Regions from separate parts of the Mesorhizobium sp. M5C.F.Ca.IN.020.29.1.1 genome, predicted to be linked through region 1. Evidence: predicted binding sites of a transcription regulator. Region 1 holds the regulator's gene; the other holds the start of a gene.

Region 1 (5,294 bases):
ACGGCTATGCCGTGCGGGCCGAGGACGTCGCGTCCGTGCCCGCAAGACTTTCGGTGATCGGCATGGCGCCGGCCGGACGCGGCTTTGCCGGAACAGTCGGCCCGGCGCAGGCCGTGCGCATCTTCACCGGCGCGCCGCTTCCTGCAGGCGCCGACACCATCGTTATCCAGGAGAATGCCAGGGATCTCGGCGGCGGCAGCGTCGAAGTGACCGCGTCGACGGTTGAAGGCCGCAACATCCGCCGCCTCGGGCTCGATTTCTCGAAGGGCGACGTCCTGCTGGAGAGAGGCCGCCCGCTTGATCCGGCGGCATTGTCGCTGGCGGCATCGGCCAACCACCCGCAGGTCAGCGTGGTGAAACGGCCGCTGATCGCCATCATCGCCACCGGCGACGAATTGCTGCCGCCGGGCAGCGACCTTGGCCCCGACCAGATCATCTCGTCCAATGCCTATGGCGTCGCCGCCGCGGCCCGCTCGGTCGGCGCCAGCGCGCTCGATCTCGGCATCGCCCCCGACCGCAAGGAGGCGATCGCCACGCTGGTGAAACAAGCGGTCGACGCAGGCGCCGATGTCATTGTCACGCTGGGCGGCGCCTCGGTCGGCGACCATGACCTGGTCCATGACGTGCTGACCGGTGAAGGCATGACGCTCGATTTCTGGAAAATCGCCATGCGGCCCGGCAAGCCGTTGATGTTCGGGCGGCTGGGCGACATCCGCTGCATCGGCCTGCCTGGCAATCCGGTGGCGAGCCTGGTCTGCACGCAGCTCTTTCTGAAGCCGCTGCTTGCGCGGCTCGGCGGCCGCGCCTTCCGGCAGGACATTCGTCAGGCGCGGCTCGGCGCCGCCATGCCGGCCAACGATCTCAGGCAGGATTATGTACGCGCGGTGGTGAAGGAAGAAGCCGGCACGCCACTGGCGACCCCGTTCGGCGTCCAGGATTCCTCGATGCTCAAAATGCTGGCCGACGCCAACGGGCTGATCGTGCGCGAGCCATTCGCTCCCCCAGCCGCGACGGGCGCCGCGTGCAGCGTACTGATGCTACGCTGAACAAAACGTCAACACATTCATTAAACTTTAAACGGTTGCGGAACACAACTGGAACAGATAGTGTTTGTTCTGGGTTTGTTTTTCTGATTCTGTTGGGGGTCACGATGCTGACACGCAAACAACATGAACTGCTGATGTTCATCCACGAGCGGCTGAAGGAAAGCGGCATTCCGCCCTCGTTCGACGAGATGAAGGAAGCGCTCGACCTCGCCTCGAAGTCGGGGATCCATCGGCTGATCACGGCGCTGGAGGAGCGCGGTTTTATTCGCCGCCTGCCCAACCGGGCCCGCGCGCTGGAGGTGCTGCGCCTGCCCGATTCGATCGCGCCCGGCCTCAATGCGGCGCGCAAATTCTCGCCAAGCGTCATTCAGGGCAGCCTTGGGCAGGGCAGCCTCGGACGACAGATCAAACCGGCGCCTTCGCGCCTGCCCGCGGCCGGCAATGACGACGACGTCGTTGCCACCATCTCCATACCGGTGATGGGCCGCATCGCTGCCGGTGTGCCGATCGACGCCATCCAGCACCAGACGCATTCGATCTCGGTACCACCGGACATGATCACCGGCGGCACGCACTACGCGCTGGAGGTCAAGGGTGATTCGATGATTGAGGCCGGCATTTTCGACGGCGACACGGTCATCATCCGCAACGCCGACACCGCCCAGCCTGGCGAGATCATCGTTGCGTTGGTCGACGAGGAGGAAGCGACGCTGAAGCGGTTCCGCCGCAAGGGCGCCTCGATTGCACTGGAAGCCGCCAATCCGGCCTATGAGACGCGCATCTTCGGGCCGGACCGGGTCAAGGTGCAAGGCAAGCTCGTCGGACTGATCCGGCGTTACTGAGCGGCAGGCTTCTTGGGTTTCTCGGCCCTGCGGTATGGCGGCAAGCCCCTCGCCTCGCGCGAAAATCTCCGCTGCTCGTGCCAGGGCCTATATGGCTGTCTGACGGCAAAACGGATTTCTGCGCGCGTCGTCGCTGATAGCGGATCGAAGAAGACGGCGGCACTGCCCACGCGAGCGAGCTGCCGTTTGGTGACGACGAGAACCAGCGGATTGCGGCAGGGATTATAATAGGCTGTGGCATCGTCGATGACGATCAAATCGGCAAAGGCACAGGCTGGCCGTGCGGTTTTGCGGTCGTCGGCGAGTGCGATGATCGCGCCGGACGGGTGCCGGGCGAGGCACAGGCCGGCAGTGCAGTAGAAGGGCGCTCCAGGCGGCAGGTCGGCCGGGTCGGCGATGTCGAACCGCACGTCTCCTTTTTCGAATGTCTCCGGCTCGACAATGGTCGCTGAAACCAGCGCATGTTTCCAGTTGTCGGTGGTGAATTCGTTCGAACGCACCCGGTTGACGGCAAGTTCGCCGCCGCCGATCGGCAGCGCCACCAGATGCGCATCTTCCGAAATCAGCACATCGGGGGCGCGCGTGTCGGAAATCGTCAGCAGGCCGGCGAGCGCAAAGGGAAGTGCCGCAAGCCGCAACCATGTCGTCGCCATCGTAGCGATGACCAGGGCGACCGTCACCAGCAGAACCGACTGCAACGAGATCAGCCCGACTGCATCGACCGGCGACCGCTCGGAAATCCATCCCGATATTGCGATCATGGCCGTCAGTCCCTTGCCCATCATGTAGAGGAAAGGTCCGTCGAAGCCGAAAGGCATTGCCAGAGCGCTGAGGACGGCCAGGAACATGACGACCGTGACGATTGGCATGACCGCCAGATTGGCGAACAGGCTAAGCGGCGATACGCGCTGGAAGTGCCAGATGGCGAAGAGCGCGGTGGCGCTGCCGGCAATGATGGAGGTCATTGCGATGGTACCTGTCCCAGCGGCGAGTTTTCGCGTGACGAAAGCGACCGGCGACCGTCGCTGTGGCGGCGCCGTGGCCCTGTCGGCACGATAGTCGGACCAGCCGGCATAGGCGCCCACGAGAGCAGCAGTCGCGGCGAAGGACATCTGGAAGCTTGGGCCGACCACCTCGTGCGGCGACACGACGATGACGGCGATGGCAGAAATCGTCAGATTGCGCATGGTAAGTGCCGCTCGGTCGAACAGCACGGCGACAAGCATTACCGCCAGCATGATGAAGCTGCGTTCAGCCGCGACCACGATACCGGAAAAAATGAGATAGGCAGCGATGGAAAGGAGTGCGGCAGCAGCCGCATATTTCTTGACCGGCCGGCGTGACGAAAAATCGGGAAACAGCGCAAAGGCGCCGCGCAGCAATCCCATAATCGTGCCGGCGACAAGCGCCATGTGCAGGCCGGAAATCGAGATGATGTGGTAGATGCCGGTGCGCCGCATCGATTCGTTTATCTCTTCGGGAATGCCGGCACGCACGCCGATGATCAGTGCGGCGGCAATCTCCCCCTCGGCGCCACCAATGCTGTCCCTGATATGGTCGGCAATGTTTTCGCGCGCCTTTTCGATCGAGGAAGAAAGGCGCGCGGCGAACGGCACATCCTCGGAAACGACGATCTTCGGATCGCCGAGGAAAAAGCCACTGGCACCGATACCGGCGAAATAGCTGTCAAAGGAGAAGTCATAACTGTCCGGCCTAACCGGGCCAGTCGGAGGCAAAAGCCGCACATAACCGGTTGCCACCGAGCCTGCAGTTATCTCAGCGGGAATTTTGCGTGCCGAAACCCTGACGCGTCCCGGTGCATAACGCAGTGTCGGCCGGGCGGTCGACATCACGTCGATGGTCAGCCTGATCCGGCCGTTCGCCATCTGATCGAGCCTAACGACACGGCCGGTGAGCTGGGTCTGGATTTCCGAACCGAGCATCTGCGTTCCCGCGCGCCAGGTCTCAACCTTGGCGGCGAGAACACCGAGTGCGCACAGCAACGCTGCCATGAAGCACAGATGCGTCTTGCGCCATGAGCGGGTGACAGCCGCACACAATGCCGTGAGGACCACGACGGCAATGGGCTGCGGAAAGTCCGGTTCGACGGTAAGCGAAAAATAGACGATCACCCCGCACGCCAGAAAAACCGGCACCAGCAGGAAGGCGACGCCGCGGTCGAGTTCCAGGCCGGCTGCCGAGGCCACGCTGTTGCGGATACCGGATGGTGAAAGATGGCTGAGCTGTCGGCGGAAACGAATGACGGGCCCCGGTTGTGGAGCCGGTATTGGCGCGGAGCGCTCCGGCGAAAGAGGCTGGGTGGCCGGGTGCGATGCAGGCAGCAAAGCGGGTAGCGGCTCGGCGTGAGGAACGTCGGCAAACAGCGATCGTTCGCTGACGCTTGTGATCGCGCCCTCGCTCTCGTCCACGCCCCGGCCTGGTCCAGCCATCGGGTCTGCCCCTTGCGCCCTTGACCTCCTATGCTACATGAACGCGCGACGCGCGAAAGTCCGCGCAACCACATCCGTTTCCTGCGCTTGCCTGAGAGTCCCATGTCCGACAAGGTCGTCACCCGTTTTGCCCCCTCGCCCACCGGCTTCCTGCATATTGGCGGGGCGCGCACGGCGCTGTTCAACTGGCTGTATGCGAAACACACTAGCGGCAAGATGCTGCTGCGCATCGAGGACACCGATCGCGAGCGTTCGACCGATGCGGCAACCGCTGCCATTCTCGATGGGCTCGCCTGGCTCGGCCTCACCTGGGACGGCGAGCCGGTATCGCAGCTCGAGCGCGCGCCGCGCCACCGCGCGGTCGCCGAGGAGCTGGTGCGGCTCGGCAAAGCCTATTACTGCTATGCGACGCCGGCCGAGCTGGAGGCGATGCGCGAGAGCGCGCGTGCCAAGGGGCTGCCTCCTCGCTATGACGGCCGCTGGCGCGACCGCGACCCGTCGGAGGCGCCGGCCGGCGCCAAGGGCGCGATCCGCATCAAGGCGCCGGCCGGCGGCGAGACGGTGGTGCATGACCGCGTGCAGGGCGAAGTCCGCTTCCCCAACAAGGATCTCGACGATTTCATCATCCTGCGCTCGGACGGCAATCCGACCTATATGCATGCCGTCGTCGTCGACGACCATGACATGGGCATCACCCACATCATCCGCGGCGACGACCATCTGACCAATGCCGCCCGCCAGATGGTGATCTATCGAGCCATGGACTGGGACGTGCCGTCGATGTCGCATATCCCGCTGATCCATGGCGCCGACGGCGCCAAGCTGTCGAAGCGGCACGGTGCCCTAGGCGTCGAAGCCTATCGTGCCATGGGCTACCTGCCTGAGGCACTGCTCAACTACCTGGCGCGCCTTGGCTGGAGCCACGGCGACGACGAGGTCATGTCGATCGCCGACAT
Region 2 (5,594 bases), on a different contig from region 1:
GGATCCCGCTATGGGCAAGGAGATCGCCCGCGCGGTTGGCGTGACCCTGACCCATCCCGACAAGCTGATGTATCCCGGCACTGCGGTGACAAAGGCAACGCTCGCCGCCTACTACGCCGCGGTCGCCGCATATCCAGGATCGGCCGCTATCGCTGGTGCGCGACACCAACGGCGACCTGCAGCAGACCTTTTTTCAGAAGCACAAGCTGCCTGGCATGCCCAAGGCCATCCATGACGGCCAGTTGGAGAAGATGTCCGGCAAGGAGAGCCGCATCCTGTGGGTCGATGACCTGGCGGGCCTCATCGCCGGCGTCCAGATGAACGTGCTTGAATTCCACGTCTGGGGAAGCCTTCGCCAGCAGCCAGACTTGCCGCACAGGATAATCTTCGACATCGACCCCGACGAGGCCCTGGGCTTTGGTGACGTCAAGCAGGCCGCGCTGGACATCCGCGGCGTTCTCGAGGCACTCGGCCTCCAATCCTGGCCGCTGTTATCAGGTGGCAAGGGCGTCCACGTGGTCGTGCCACTCGTTCCCGAGGCTGACTGGGAAATGGTCAAGGGCTTCTGCCAGGACTTCGCCGAACTGCTGGCCCGCACCGATCCGTCCCGCTTCGTCGCGAATATGAGCAAGGCGAGACGCAAGGGTCGCATGTTCATCGACTATCTGCGCAACGGACAGGGCGCCACGGCAATTTGCCCGTGGTCGACACGCGCGCGGTCCGGTGCGTCGTGCGCCGTACCCGTCACTTGGGATGAGCTGCCGACATTCAAGAGTGCCAGCGCATTTGACGTTTTCACTGCCGCCGCCCGGGCTCAGGAGTCGGACGCGTGGAAGGGCTATTTCGATGTCGAACAAACGCTGACAGAGCGGATCCGAAAAGCAGTCCGATAACTGCAGCCAGTCCTAGATCGTGAGCGACATCTGCCTATCGGCCTCGGTTCGCGTTCCGTTTAGATTTGAAAGTGTCACCCCGAGCAGGCGGATCCCCTTGCTGACAGGAAATACCTGATCGAGAAGGGTGCCGCTGACGGTCGCTAGGTCGGCTTCGCCCTCGATGACGCCTCCGATCGTGCGGCTGCGCGTGATCTGCTGGAAGTCGGCGAATTTCACCTTCAATGTCACCGTGCGACCCTGTATCGATCTTTCCTCGCAATAGCGCCACACCTTACCGACCAATGGCGCCAGCTCCTTGCGAGCACTTTCGAGGTCAAACAAATCGCTCGCAAAGGTGTCTTCGGCCCCCACGGACTTGCGCTCGCGGTCGGCCCGCACTGCGCGTTCGTCGATGCCCCGGGCGATCCAGTAATAGTACGGTCCCGCCTTCCCGAACTTCTCCTCCAGGAACGCCAGGCTCTGTGCGCGCAGGTCGGCGCCGGTTTCGATGCCCAGCCGAGCCATTTTGTCAGCAGTCGCCGGGCCAACACCATGAAATTTCCGTACGGGCAAGGCCTCGACAAAGGCGGGACCCTGCTTCGGGGTGATGACGAACAGCCCATCGGGCTTGTTCTGGCCGGAGGCGAGCTTGGCCAGGAATTTGTTGTAGCTGACGCCGGCCGAAGCAGTCAGCCCGGTTTCGGCCTTGATCTTGGCCCGGATCATTTCCGCGATCGTCGTGGCGACCGGGATGCCCTGCAGATTGTCGGTGACGTCGAGATAGGCCTCGTCGAGCGAGAGCGGTTCGATGAGTGGCGTGTGCTCGGCAAAGATCGCGTGGATCTGCTGGGAGACGGCGCGATAGGCGTCAAAGCGCGGCGGCACGAAGATGAGCTCGGGGCATTTGCGCTTCGCCGTGATCGAGGGCATGGCGGATCGGACCCCGAACTTTCTGGCCTCGTAGCTCGCAGCGGCTACCACACCGCGCGCGGCCGAGCCGCCGACCGCCACAGGCTTGCCGCGCAGGTCGGGATTGTCGCGCTGTTCGACCGAGGCGAAGAAGGCATCCATGTCGACATGGATGATCTTGCGAAGGATGGCCGTGCCTTCCCGCGGCGCATCAACTTGTTGGTCCCTGTCGCTTCGCTCGCCCACTTCGCCGTCCCTGCATCACCTGCGGCATATCAAGATAGACCACACCTCGATCAGGGGGAGTCTGGGATCAACTCTCGGAGCGGCGCAACGAGTCCGATTGACTCTCGGACACCGAAGAGAACAAATAAGGAACATATCAGCCCCGAAATCCATTGGGAAGACAGTTTGAGAGTGTTTCGTTCATGGGTCAGCCGGCCGCCAGCCCTGCTATCGCGCGCTTCGCGAGCGAGTCGCGCGCCTCGAAGGCGGGCCGGCGCGCAACCGTGCGACGCTTCCCTTCGGCGTTCCCAGGATCGACAAGGTCTTGCCGGGAGGCGGGCTGGCGCCTCGGGGCGCTGCACGACGTTGCCGGGGGCCGCAACGGGGCGATCGATGGCGCCGCGGCGGCGCTCTTTGCCGCCGGGATTGCTGCGCGCGCCAAAGGGAAGGTGCTCTGGTGCGTCACCCGGCAGGATCTCTTCGCCCCTGCCCTCGCCCAGGCTGGGCTGTTGCCGGGCCGTGTCGTCTATGTCGAGGCGGGCGACGAAGCTTCCGTGCTCGCCTGCTTCGAAGAAGGGCTTCGCCATGGCGGTCTAGGCGCCGTCGTTGCCGAACTGGCACGCCTCTCGATGACCGCCTCCCGCCGACTGCAACTCGCCGCCGAAGCCTCCGGCGCCATCGGCATCGCCATCCGCCGTTGGCGACGACAAACCGAAGCGACCGATTTTGGACAACCAACCGCCGCGGTCACCCGCTGGCGGGTCACCGCGCTCCCCTCCCGTCCCTTGCCGGTCTCCGGTATCGGCCGCGCTCGCTGGCAGCTCGAGCTGATCCGGGTGCGGGCGGGAGAAAGCGCCGATTTTGAAGTGGAAGCCTGCGATGACAAGGGTCGTCTCGCTCTATTTTCCGGCCTGGCCGACCGATCGCCTTCGGCGCGCGATGGGCCGGTCCGCGCCATCGGCTGAAATCCCGATCGTCATGCTCGGCCGGCAGGGAAACCGGCGGCTCGTGCTGGCCGCCGATGCGGCGGCACACACGGCCGGCCTGCGCATAGGCATGCCGGCGAGCAAGGCCCAGGTGCTGGTGCCCAACCTGCAGAGCTTCGACCTGGATTCAGCCGCCGATGCCGCGGCCCTCGATAGAATGGCGCTCTGGTCACTGCGCTATGCCCCGATCGTTGCCGCCGATCCGCCCGATGGTCTCATCATCGACACCACAGGCGCCGACCATCTGCATGGCGGGGAGGAGACGATGCTCGAGGGACTGGTCTCGCGCATGGCGGCCTCCGGTATCGAGGCGCGCGCCGCTGTCGCGGACACGTGGGGCGCCGCTCATGCCTGCGCGCGCTTCCTCGCCCGGCCGACCTTCGTCGCGCCATTGGGGCAAGCCCCGGCGATTATGCGCGCCCTTCCGATCGGTGCCCTGCGGCTTCCCCACGATATCGTCGAAGGCCTGCTCACGCTCGGCTTCGAGCGGATGGGCGAAGTCGAGGCGGCTCCGCGCGCCTCTCTCACCCTTCGCTTCGGGCCTGAACTCGGCCGTCGCCTGGACCAGGCGATGGGGCGGCGCAGCGAACCTTTCGAGCCCGCCCGCTCTCCCGAACTCATCGAGGTTCGCCGGGCCTTCGGCGAGCCGATCGGCGCCGCCGAGACCATAGCCCGCTATACCGGCAAGCTCGTCGCAACCCTCTGTGAGGCGCTTGAGGCCAAGGGGCTCGGCGCCCGCCGGTTGGACCTGCTGCTTCACCGCGTCGACAACCGCATCGAAGCCATTCGCGTTGGCACCGCAGTGCCAGTGCGCGATGTCAAACGGCTGACCCGCCTCCTGACCGACCGCATCGAAACTGTCGATCCCGGTTTCGGCATCGAGGTGATGACCCTGGCCGCGACGCTCGCCGAACCTTTCGGAGCCAAGCAGATCATCTCCTCATTGGTCGAGGAGCCGGAGCCCGACATCACCGATCTCATCGACGTGCTCGCCAACCGTATTGGCGAGCAGCGGCTCTACCGCTTTGCCCCGGTCGAGAGTGACGTGCCCGAACGCTCGGTCCGCCGCATCGCGCCGAATGCGCCGGACGACGGGACGAGTTGGCCTGGTGACTGGCCTCGCCCGCCGCGTCTGCTGACCCACCCCGAACCCATCGAGACAATGGCCCTGCTGCCCGACCATCCGCCGGTCTGGTTCAGTTGGCGCGGCATCCGGCGTCGCGTTACCCGCGCCGATGGTCCCGAACGCGTGTTTGGCGAATGGTGGCACCGCGATGCCGAACTGATCGCGGTGCGCGACTATTTCCAGGTGGAAGACGAGTCCGGCGAGCGCTTCTGGATCTACCGCGCCGGCGACGGCGAGGATCCCGAGACCGGTTCCCACAAATGGTTCCTGCATGGGGTCTTCGCATGAGCGGACCGCACTATGCCGAATTGCAGGTAACCAGCCACTTCTCGTTCCTTCGGGGAGCAAGCTCTTGCGACGACCTGTTCGCGCAGGCAGCCGCGCGCGGCATTGAAGCCCTTGCCATCGTCGATCGCAACTCTCTGGCCGGCATCGTCCGCGCCCACCAGGCAGCCAAGGACGCCGGCGTCAGGCTCATCGTCGGCTGCCGCGTCGATCTCGTCGACGGCATGTCGATGCTCGTCTATCCCACCGACCGGGCCGCCTATTCCCGGCTGTGCCGGCTGCTGACCTTGGGCAAGAAACGCGGTGGCAAGGCGCAATGCCATCTCGAATGGAGCGACCTGGCTGACTATGCCGAGGGCCTGATCGCCGTTCTCGTTCCCGATCGCGCCGATGACACCTGCGCCCTGCAGCTGCGCCGACTGCGGGAGACCTTCAGCGATCGCGCCTATCTGGCGCTGACCTTGCGCCGTCGGCCCAATGACCAGGTCCGGCTCCATGAACTGTCCAACCTCGCCACACAAATGCGGGTGCCGACCGTGGTGACCAACGACGTTCTGTTCCACGAGCCCGGCCGGCGCATCCTCCAGGACGTGGTGACCGCCATTCGCCACAACATCACCATCGACGAACTGGGGTTCCGGCGCGAGCGCCATGCCGACCGTTATCTGAAGCCCCCCGAGGAAATGGCACGCCTGTTTTCACGCTACCCGGAAGCGCTCGAGCGCACAGTCGAAATTGCGCGCCAGTGCCGCTTCTCCCTCGACGAACTCGCCTACCAGTATCCCGAAGAGAAGATGCTGCCCGGGCTTACGGCGCAGCAGGCGCTCGCACAACTCACCTGGGAAGGCGCGGAGCGGCGCTATCCCGAAGGCGTGCCTGACAAGGTCGTGGCGCTCATCAAGCACGAACTGCGCCTGATCGAAATCCTGCAGTACGCGCCATACTTCCTGACCGTGAATGCCATCGTGCAGTTCGTGCGCAGCAAGGACATCCTGTGCCAAGGCCGAGGCTCGGCCGCCAATTCCGCCGTCTGCTATGTGCTGGGCATCACCAGCATCGATCCCGAGCGCAACAATCTCCTCTTCGAGCGCTTCGTCTCGCAGGAGCGCAAGGAACCCCCGGATATCGATGTCGACTTCGAGCATGAGCGGCGCGAAATCGTCATGCAGTGGGTCTATGAGACCTATG

What was found. The regulator LexA, encoded in region 1, represses DNA repair genes until DNA is damaged. The targets are predictions, from matches to a motif close to TGTTCNNNNTGTGTTCNG.
Region 2: the regulator LexA is predicted to act here: its motif matches at 2,147-2,164, upstream of dinB (DNA polymerase IV).

Annotation. Positions count from the first base shown of each region.
Region 1 is NZ_RZSW01000414.1:456-5,749, reverse strand. It holds partial or broken gene glp (gephyrin-like molybdotransferase Glp) at 1-1,046, shown strand, start outside; gene lexA (transcriptional repressor LexA) at 1,151-1,888, shown strand; gene EOA85_RS25765 (ComEC/Rec2 family competence protein) at 1,882-4,338, opposite strand; partial or broken gene gltX (glutamate--tRNA ligase) at 4,441-5,294, shown strand, end outside.
Region 2 is NZ_RZSW01000203.1:2,523-8,116, reverse strand. It holds gene ligD (non-homologous end-joining DNA ligase) at 1-235, shown strand, start outside; gene ligD (non-homologous end-joining DNA ligase) at 156-893, shown strand; gene dinB (DNA polymerase IV) at 906-1,946, opposite strand; partial or broken gene EOA85_RS17535 (ImuA family protein) at 2,248-2,974, shown strand; gene EOA85_RS17530 (DNA polymerase Y family protein) at 2,889-4,409, shown strand; gene EOA85_RS17525 (PHP domain-containing protein) at 4,406-5,594, shown strand, end outside.